3 regions of the Pseudomonas sp. I3-I5 genome follow, and region 2 is predicted to be linked to each of the others. Evidence: predicted binding sites of a transcription regulator. Region 2 holds the regulator's gene; each other region holds the start of a gene.
The links. Region 2 encodes FliA, which starts transcription of late flagellar genes. Its sites were predicted from a motif close to CTAAAGTTTNNNNNNNNNNNGCCGNTAA; they were not measured.
Positions count from the first base shown of each region.

Region 1 (3,274 bases), 1.4 Mb from region 2:
GCGACGCTTCTTCCATGGCGCCGCGGCCCACGCGGGTCTGCTGGGCATTGTCGCGGGCCATGCGCTCGGTGCCAGCCATATTGTCGGCGATGTTCATGGACGTGGCGCTGAACTCTTCCACCGCGCCTGCCATGCTGGTGATTTCGCCCGATTGCTGGTCCATGCCCACACAGGCGCCAGCCGACAGGCCTGACAGCGAGCGGGCGCGGGTGCTAACTTGCTCGGAGGCACTGCGGATGTGCTCGACCATGTTTGAGAGCGCTTCACCCATCGTGTTGAAGCTGCGTGCCAACTGTCCGATTTCATCGTGGCTGGTCACGTTCAGCCGTGCGTTAAGGTCACCCGCTCCGAGCGCTTGGGCCTGCCGTACCAAGTCATCCAGCGGGCGCAGCTTGCGCCTGAGCAACCACAGCGTGGCAGCCACGGCCATGAGCATGGCCAGCACGCTGCCGACGGCAAGGCGCAGGCCCACGCTCCAGGTTACCTCGCGGATCTCCGCCAGGGGCATGCTCGCAACCACCGTCCAGGGCCCTTCGGAAAAGGGCGCCGTCGCACTGTACAGCGGCTGCTCGGCATTGGCCGGCGCCACCAGCCACTGGCCCTTTTCATCCTGCAGTGCCAATGAACCGGTCTGGCCAATGCGGAAGCGTTTGAGGTTGGCGAACTGGGCGTTCTGCGCATCGGTGTAATCGAAACCCACGAACAGCACCGCAATCACCCGGCCATTACCGTCGGTCATCGGCACGTAGCGCGTCATGTAGTTGCGGTCGAACAACACGGCACGGCCAACGTACAGCTGCCCGGCCAGTAACTTGGTGTAGGCGGGGTGCTGGCGGTCGAGCTGGGTACCGATGGCGCGGCTGCCGTCCTGTTTCTTCAGGTTGGTGCTGATGCGCACGAAATCGTCGCCACTGCGCACGAACACCGTGGCGATACCGGCCGTCATCTGCTGGAAGTCGTCCACCTGCTGGAAGTCATTGTTCAAGAGCTGATCGCCCAGGTACAGGGCCGGCGTTGCCTGCCCTGCGATCTGCACGGTCTGCCCTGCATGCACCGACAGCCCTGATGCAAAGCGTCGCTCGAACAAGCCGCTCAAGCGCTGGGTATTGTCCTTGAGCGAGCCGTGGAACGTGTCAAGCTGGTCAGCCAGCAAGCGCGCCTCACTGGCCAGGTGGGCCTGACGCGTGGCGAGGTTGGCATCGTCCAGTGAACGCAGGGCAAAAAGGGTACTGCCGGAAATCACCAGCGCCAGCACGATGGCGAGGGCGATACCGAGTTGCGAGGCAATCCGGGCACGCGGTTGAGGCATGAACAAGCTCCTGGCAAGAGGCCGGGATCATCCTGATCACGCTGACCGCCCGCTTTTATTTGACGGAAAGCGCGCCCTCTTCCGGGACGCTGGTGCCACTTGATCGGCGTTGGTGCTGAATACTTGAGTGTCGGACCGGGATATAGCGCTCGCAATCAAAGGGCTGGCAGGATCACCACCTCGGGTAGCGCCATGGCAGCCACCTCTGCTTGCAGGAAGGCACTGAGGCGGCGCAGCCGCTCGCCGCCCGGTCGGGTCCGCGGCCATACCAGGTAGTAGTCCAAGCCGCTGGGGACCGCCGTGGGCCATGGCAGGCTCATGCGCCCCTGCGCCACATCTTCGGCCACCATGATCAGGTCGCCAATCGAAACACCGTAGCCACGGGCCGCTGCAATCATGCCCAGTTCCAGCGTGTCGAACACCTGGCCGCCCTTGAGCGAAACCCTGCTACCCAGGCCCAGGCGTTCCAGCCACACTCGCCAGTCGCGCTTGTCCATTGTGGGGTGCAGCAGTTCGCTGCTCGCAAGGCGCGCCGCGCACCAAGGCCCGTCATCCAGCAGCCCTGGTGCGCCCACCGGCACCAGCAGTTCGGGGAACAGCTTGCGCACCTCCCACTCCGCCGGGAACACCCCATCGCCCAGCAGCACCGCGCAATCGAAAGGTTCCTGGTTGAAGTCCACATGGTCGACGTCCATCCAGGCACTGGTCAGTTGCACTTCATTGCCAGGCTGCAGCCGACGGAAGCGGCTCAGCCGGGCCAGCAACCAACGCATGGTCAGGGTGGACGGCGCCTTCATGCGCAGCATGTCGTCTTCACCGCGCAACGTGTCACAGGCACGCTCAAGCGCGGCAAAGCCTTCGCGCACACCCGGTAGCAGCACCCGCGCCGCTTCGGTCAGTTGCAGGCTGCGGCCACTGCGCGTGAACAGGCGGCAGGCAAAGTGATCCTCCAGCGTGCGAATGTGCCGGCTGACCGCGCTTTGGGTAATGGACAACGCTTCGCCAGCACGGGTGAATGAGTTCAATCTCGCCGCGGCTTCGAATGCACGCAGCGCATACAGGGGCGGCAGCTTGCGGGTCATGAGATTCCTTGTTCGGTGGAGAAGCGGCGACCTGCGCATCATATCGCCATGATTAAAACTCATGCCAATGATCGCATTTATCCTTTTGTTAAAAGCTGACCCAAGCCTCAGAATCGCCCTTCGTCCGCCATTGTCTTTGCCAAGGATCACATCCATGCACGTCGCACCTACGCTCGAGCTCAAGGCATTACTGCGCTTGGCAGGCCCACTGATCGCCTCGCAGCTGGCGCACATGCTCATGGTACTGACCGACACCCTGATGATGGCACGCATCAGCCCGCAGGCCCTGGCCGGGGGCGGATTGGGCGCGGCGGGCTATTCGTTCGTGTCCATCTTCTGCCTGGGCGTCATCGCGGCGGTTGGCACCCTGGTAGCCTTCCGCAGGGGCGCCAATGACATCGAGGGCGCCACACGGCTGGCGCAAAGCGGTCTGTGGCTGGCCTGGGGCCTGGCCCTGTTCGCGGCGCTGGTGCTGTGGAACCTCGAACCTGTCCTGCTGCTCTTCGGGCAACAGCCTGACAACGTGGCCTCGGCGGCCGAGTTTCTCACCCTGCTGCCGCTGGCTTTGCCGGGCTACCTGACCTTCATGGCCTTGCGCGGCTTCACCAGCGCCCTGGGCCGCTCTACGCCGGTGATGGTCATCAGCCTAGTGGGTACCGTACTCAACTACTTGCTGAACGTTGCACTGATCGAGGGCATGTTCGGCCTGCCCAAGCTTGGCTTGATGGGCATCGGCCTGGTCACTGCGGTGGTCTCGATGGGCATGGCCATTGCCCTGGCGCTGTATATCCGCTGGCACCCGGCCTATGCGGCCTACCCACTGCGCAAAGGCCTGTCACGGCCATCGCTGCCAGCGTTGGGCGAGCTGTGGCGGCTGGGCCTG
Region 1 covers NZ_CP093940.1:4,547,458-4,550,731, forward strand. Annotated here, with positions in the region: gene MOP87_RS20420 (methyl-accepting chemotaxis protein) at 1-1,309, opposite strand, end outside; gene MOP87_RS20425 (LysR substrate-binding domain-containing protein) at 1,465-2,391, opposite strand; gene MOP87_RS20430 (NorM family multidrug efflux MATE transporter) at 2,546-3,274, shown strand, end outside.
Region 1: the regulator FliA is predicted to act here: its motif matches at 1,410-1,437, upstream of MOP87_RS20420 (methyl-accepting chemotaxis protein).

Region 2 (3,274 bases):
TCGGTAATCTGCGACACCTCTTCGGCCTGGGGTATGGTCGGGTCGATCTGGAAACTGACGATGGCGCTGTGCAGTTCGCGGGTCAGCTTGCCCACTTCCTGGTACAGCCCCCGATCGCGGGTCTGGTTCAACTCGTGAATGAGTTGCACCGCCTCGCCGAACCGTCCGCGCTCCAGGCTTTCGACCAACTCCTGGGCATGCTTTTTGAGGGTCGATTCGAACTCGCCCAATGACGTGTGTGATGAACTCATGGCGCGCCCCCTGACGTGACTCAGCCGTTGACGCGTTCGAAGATCTTCTCGATCTTTTCTTTGAGCACCTGGGCGGTGAACGGCTTGACCACATAGCCATTCACGCCTGCCTGGGCGGCCTCGATGATCTGGTCGCGCTTGGCTTCCGCGGTCACCATCAACACCGGCAAGCTCTTGAGCTTGTCGCTGGCGCGCACTTTGCGCAGCAGGTCGATACCGGACATGCCCGGCATGTTCCAGTCAGTTACCAGAAAATCGTAATGGCCATTTTCGAGCATGGGCAGCGCCGTCATGCCGTCATCGGCTTCGCTGGTGTTGGTGAAGCCCAGGTCACGCAGCAGGTTCTTGATGATGCGCCGCATCGTCGAAAAGTCGTCGACGATGAGGATTTTCATGTTTTTGTCCAATTAGACCTCCAAGCAGTCTCAAACGCGCTCGGCCCCGAGCGCGCACTCAATCGATTCGGTACAACGTGGAAAACGGCAACGACGGCGGCGGGCTCAACGGGCCCGCCATTCCCCCAGGCGGCTGCGCAGGCGCGCGGCGCATTGGCTGTGCAACTGGCTGACCCGCGACTCGCTGACCCCCAAGACCTCACCGATCTCCTTCAGGTTCAGTTCCTCGTCGTAGTACAGCGCCAGCACCAGGCGCTCACGCTCCGGCAGGTTGGCGATGGCCTCGGTCAACGCGACCTGGAACCGCTCTTCCTCCAACCCACGGGCAGGCTCGGCCTGGCCGCTAACGCCGTCCTCATGCAAGCCTTCGTGCTCGCCGTCCTGCAACAGGTCGTCGAAGCTGAACAGGCGGCTGCCCAGTGTGTCGTTGAGAATCCCGTAATAATCATCGAGGCTCAACTTGAGTTCGGCAGCAACTTCATGATCTTTAGCGTCGCGGCCGGTTTTGGCTTCTACCGCGCGCATGGCGTCGCTGACCATGCGGGTGTTGCGGTGCACCGAACGCGGCGCCCAGTCGCCTTTGCGCACCTCGTCGAGCATGGCGCCGCGAATGCGGATGCCGGCATAGGTCTCGAAGCTGGCGCCCTTGCTGGCGTCATACTTGTTGGCGACCTCGAGCAGACCGATCATGCCCGCCTGGATCAGGTCCTCGACCTGCACGTTGGCAGGCAGTCGCGCAAGCAGGTGATAGGCGATGCGCTTGACCAGCGGGGCATAGCGCTCGATCAGCTCATATTGCGCGTCCTTCGAGGCGCGGCTGTACATCTTGAAGCCGCTGGCGCTCATGACATCGAACCTGCACTGGTCGGCTGCACCAGGCGTTCGACGAAGAACTCCAGGTGGCCACGGGGGTTGGCAGGCAGCGGCCAGCTGTCGACCTTCTGCGCAATGGCCTTGAAGGCCAAGGCGCATTTGGAGCGCGGGAACGCCTCGTACACGGCACGCTGTTTCTGCACCGCCTTGCGCACGCATTCGTCGTAAGGCACGGCGCCCACGTACTGAAGCGCCACATCCAGGAAGCGGTCGGTGACCTTGGTCAGCTTGGCAAACAGGTTGCGCCCTTCCTGAGGGCTCTGGGCCATATTGGCCAGCACCCGGAAGCGATTCATGCCGTAATCGCGGTTGAGCAGCTTGATCAGCGCGTAGGCATCGGTGATCGAGGTCGGCTCATCGCACACCACCAGCAGCACTTCCTGAGCCGCGCGCACGAAGCTGACCACCGAATCGCCGATGCCGGCCGCAGTATCAATCACCAGCACATCGAGGTTGTCGCCGACTTCGCTGAACGCCTGGATCAGACCCGCATGCTGGGCAGGCGCAAGGTGCACCATGCTCTGGGTGCCCGAAGCGGCCGGGACGATGCGCACACCGCCCGGGCCCTGCAGCATCACATCGCGCAGTTCGCAACGCCCCTCGATGACATCGGCCAGCGTGCGCTTGGGCGCAAGGCCCAGCAACACATCGACATTGGCCAGGCCCAGGTCGGCGTCGAGCAGCATGACCCTGCGGCCCAGCTCGGCCAACGCCAGAGACAGGTTCACTGAAACATTTGTCTTGCCGACGCCACCTTTGCCACCGGTCACGGCGATCACCTGTACGGGATGCATGCTACCCATGTCTGTTCTTTACCTTGTCTCGCTGGGACTCATGCCACACGAAGGGCAATGCTGCGTACCCCTTGGCATAGCTACCTTGCACACATTTCATTTTCAACCCGCTCGCCGTGGGTTGTGGTAGAGATCAGCGAACATGTCGGCCATGGCCTCCTCGCTGGGCTCGTCCTGCTGCTGCACATTGACCGCGCGGGTGACCAGCTGGTGCCCACGGGGCAAGTGCAGATCGTCCGGGATACGCGGCCCATCGGTAAGGTAGGCCACGGGCAGTCGGAAACTGATGGCAAGGCTCAGGACATCGCCCAGGCTTGCCGACTCGTCGAGTTTGGTCAGGATGCAGCCGGCCAGCCCGCAGCGCTTGTAGCTGTGGTAGGCCGCGGTCAGCACCTGCTTCTGGCTGGTGGTGGCCAGGACCAGGTAATTCTTCGCAGCGATACCGCGACCGGCCAGGGTATCGAGCTGCATGCGCAAGGCCGGGTCGCTGGCTTGCAGGCCGGCCGTATCGATCAGCACCACGCGTTTGCGCAGCAGCGGCTCGAGCGCCGCCGCCAACGACTGACCGGGGTCGACATAGGTGACCGGCACATTCAGGATCCGGCCCAGGGTCTTGAGCTGTTCCTGGGCGCCGATGCGAAAACTGTCCATGCTCACCAGCGCCAGGTTGTGGGCGCCGTACTTGAGCACATAACGCGCCGCGAGCTTGGCCAGGGTGGTGGTCTTGCCCATGCCGGCTGGGCCGACGACGGCAATCACGCCGCCGTCCTCGATCGGTTCGACGTCAGGCGTACGGATCATGCGCGCCAGGTGCGCCAGCAGCATACGCCAGGCGTGGCGAGGCTCCTCGATGTCCTTGGTCAGCTCGAGCAATTCGCGGGCAATGGGGCCAGACAGGCCGATGCGCTGCAGCCGGCGCCACAACGTGGCCTGCTGCGGCTTGCTACCTTGCAGCTGGGTC
Region 2 covers NZ_CP093940.1:3,127,774-3,131,047, forward strand. Annotated here, with positions in the region: gene MOP87_RS13855 (protein phosphatase CheZ) at 1-251, opposite strand, end outside; gene MOP87_RS13860 (chemotaxis response regulator CheY) at 272-646, opposite strand; gene fliA (RNA polymerase sigma factor FliA) at 752-1,492, opposite strand; gene fleN (flagellar synthesis regulator FleN) at 1,489-2,322, opposite strand; gene flhF (flagellar biosynthesis protein FlhF) at 2,416-3,274, opposite strand, start outside.

Region 3 (3,274 bases), 670 kb from region 2:
ACTTCAAGCACCAGCGCCGTGTCACGCTCAAGCGTGGCGAAGCCTTCTTCACGGTCCACCACGACAGCTCGCACCCCTTCGTGGTCCGCGCAGGCAATGGCCAGACCCGCGTGACAGGTACCCGCTTCAATGTCTGGAAATACCAGGACAGGGTCAAAGTGACCCTGGTCGAAGGATCGGTGCTGGTATCCAGCGAAGGCAATGCGGGCTATCGGCTTGGCCCCGGTATGCAGGCCACCTACCGCAAGGGCGACTATGAGCCCCAGTTGCTGGAAAACAGCAACTTCGCCGACGCCCTGGCCTGGCGCAGCGGCAAACTGGTGCTCGACAACTTGACCCTCGAACAGGCACTGCCGGCCATAAACCGCTACCTCGACAAGCCACTGAGGCTTGCCGATGTCGGTACCGGTCAGATTCGTATCAGCGGCATCTACAACACCCGGGAAGTAGGCCAGTTGGTGAACAACCTGCCCAAGGTGCTGCCGGTCTATCTGACCCGCAGCAACGACGGCAGCACGGTGCTCAACCGTATTTCGCCGCCGCCCGCCAAGCGCTGAGTGCCCTGCTGTTAGAGCGTCATCGCCGCCAGCCACCCAAAGGCCAACAGCGGCAGGTTGTAGTGGATGAACGTCGGCACCACCGTGTCCCAGATGTGATGGTGCTGCCCGTCCACATTGAGCCCGGAAGTCGGACCCAGGGTGGAATCCGATGCTGGCGAGCCTGCGTCACCCAACGCGCCTGCCGTACCGACGATACACACGGTCGCCAAAGGGTCGAAGCCGAGCTGGACGCACAGCGGTACGAAAATCGCAGCCAGAATCGGTACGGTGGAAAACGACGAGCCAATGCCCATGGTGACCAGCAGGCCCACCAGCAGCATCAGCAAGGCACCTATCCCTTTGCTGTGGTTGATCCAATGCGCCGAGGTTTCGACCAGGCTTTGCACATCACCCGTGGCTTTCATGACGTCTGCAAAGCCAGAGGCGGTGATCATGATGAAACCAATCATGGCCATCATCTTCATACCTTCGGTGAACAGATCATCGGTGTCGCGCCACTTGACGATGCCTGACAGCGAGAAAATCAAGAAGCCGACCATCGCGCCGATGATCATCGAATCCACCAGCAGCTGAACGACGAACGCGGCAACGATTGCAATGCCGGCCACCAGTAGCGTCATCGGGTTGTAACGCACGCTCACCTGTTCGACCTGCTCGATACGCGCCAGGTCGTAGTCGCGTTTTTTTCGGTAGCTGACGAACATCGCCACTATCAAGCCCACCAACATACCAGCGGCGGGAATGGCCATGGCGTGGGTAACGTTGACACCCGTGATGTCGACCCCTGCACGCGCCACGTTGGCCAGCAGAATCTGATTGAGGAAAATATTGCCGAAACCCACAGGCAGGAAAATGTAGGGCGTGATCAGGCCGAATGTAATGACGCAGGCGATCAGGCGCCGGTCGATACGCAGGCGGGTCAGCACATAGAGCAGCGGCGGCACCAATAATGGAATGAAGGCGATATGGATGGGCAGAATGTTTTGCGACGAGACGGCCACCACCAGCATCAAACCGATCATCAACCATTTGACCCTGCCACCTTGGTCGTGGCCTTGCCGGTCGATCATGGCCAATGCCCGGTCGGCCAACGCATGCGCCAGGCCGGATTTGGCGATGGCCACGGCAAAGGCACCCAGCAACGCATAGGACAGTGCCACGGTAGCCCCCCCGCCGAGCCCACCATTGAAAGCTTCAAGTGTGCCTTGCACACCCAGGCCGCCGACCAGCCCACCTGCCAGGGCACCGACGATCAGGGCGATGACCACGTGCACGCGGGACAGGCTCAGTATCAGCATGATGCCGACCGCGGCAATCACTGCATTCATGGGGGGCTTACCTCACTGGGAACAAAAAAGCGCGCACTCTGACGCAGTGCACGGCAGATGTCAAAACTGCCAGGCAACGGCGGATTGCCCGCAACCGGCGGATCAAATTGAATGTTTGAATAAAGAAAAGTCTGTAGGAGCCGATACCCACCTGGGGCTGGAAACCGCCTCGCCCGTGCCCTAACCCTTACTTGTCATAAAAAGGGATCTGCCCCATGCCTCTGCGACAACTTTCCATCCAATGGAAAATCACATTGCTGGCCGGCCTGTGCCTGGCCGGCATCGTCACCCTGCTCATCGGTTTGTCCCTGTACCGGATGGACCACAGCTCGGACCTGGTCAAGGCCAGCAGCATGCAGATGCTGACCGAATCGGCCCAGTCGCGCATCGAATCCCAGGGCGAGGTGCAGGCCCTGAACATCCGCCGCCAATTCATGGATGCTTACCAGTACGGTGCGGGCTTTTCCAGGCAGGTACTGTTCCTGCGTGAACAGGCCGAAAAGCGCTTTCTCGATGCGTTCGACCTGCGCGAGGATATGACCCGGCAGGTGCGCGCCGCGCTCCAGGCCAACCCCGATCTGCTGGGCCTGTCACTGGTGTTCGAGCCCAATGCGCTGGACAGCAAGGACAGCCTGTTCGCCGGCCAGGCTGAGCTCGGCAGCAACGAAACCGGGCGCTTCGCCCTGTACTGGTCGCAACCGCACGTGGGCCAGCTCACCTCGATGGCCCTGCCCGAGCGCGACATGGCCGACACGTCCATTGGGCCCAGCGGCCAACCTGCCAACACCTGGTGGGTATGCCCGCGTACATCGGGCAAGGTCTGCGTGGTCGAACCCTACTTCTATGCCATCGATGGTCAGCAGGTGCTGATGACCAGCATCGTCTTCCCGCTGGTGGTGGACGGCAAGGCGATCGCCACCCTGTCGGTGGACATCAACCTCAACAGCCTGCAGGCCCTGAGCGAACAGGCCAGCCGCAGTCTCTACGAAGGCCGCACCACCGTCGGCATCCTCAGCCCGGTGGGCTTGCTGGCAGGCTACAGTGCCGATGCCAGCAAGCTCTCCCAGCGTTTCGATCAGATCGACACGACCAAAGGTGCGGAGCTGGTGGCCAAGATGGCCGACGGCAAGATGACCATCATCAATGACCGCCAACGCCTGAAAGTGCTCGCGGCCTTCCGCCCGATCCCGGACGCCAAGCCATGGGGCGTGTTGCTGGACGTCCCCGAAAACGCCCTGACCGGGCCCGCCGAGGCCCTGAAGCAGGAACTGGACGCCCTCAACACCAGCGGTACCCTGCTCGAACTGGGCCTAGGCCTGGCAGCAGCCATTTTTGGCCTGCTGATGGTGTGGCTGATGGCCCGGGGCGTTACTCGCCCGATACTGG
Region 3 covers NZ_CP093940.1:2,455,502-2,458,775, forward strand. Annotated here, with positions in the region: gene MOP87_RS11005 (FecR family protein) at 1-557, shown strand, start outside; gene MOP87_RS11010 (Na+/H+ antiporter NhaC family protein) at 569-1,888, opposite strand; gene MOP87_RS11015 (methyl-accepting chemotaxis protein) at 2,104-3,274, shown strand, end outside.
Region 3: the regulator FliA is predicted to act here: its motif matches at 2,008-2,035, upstream of MOP87_RS11015 (methyl-accepting chemotaxis protein).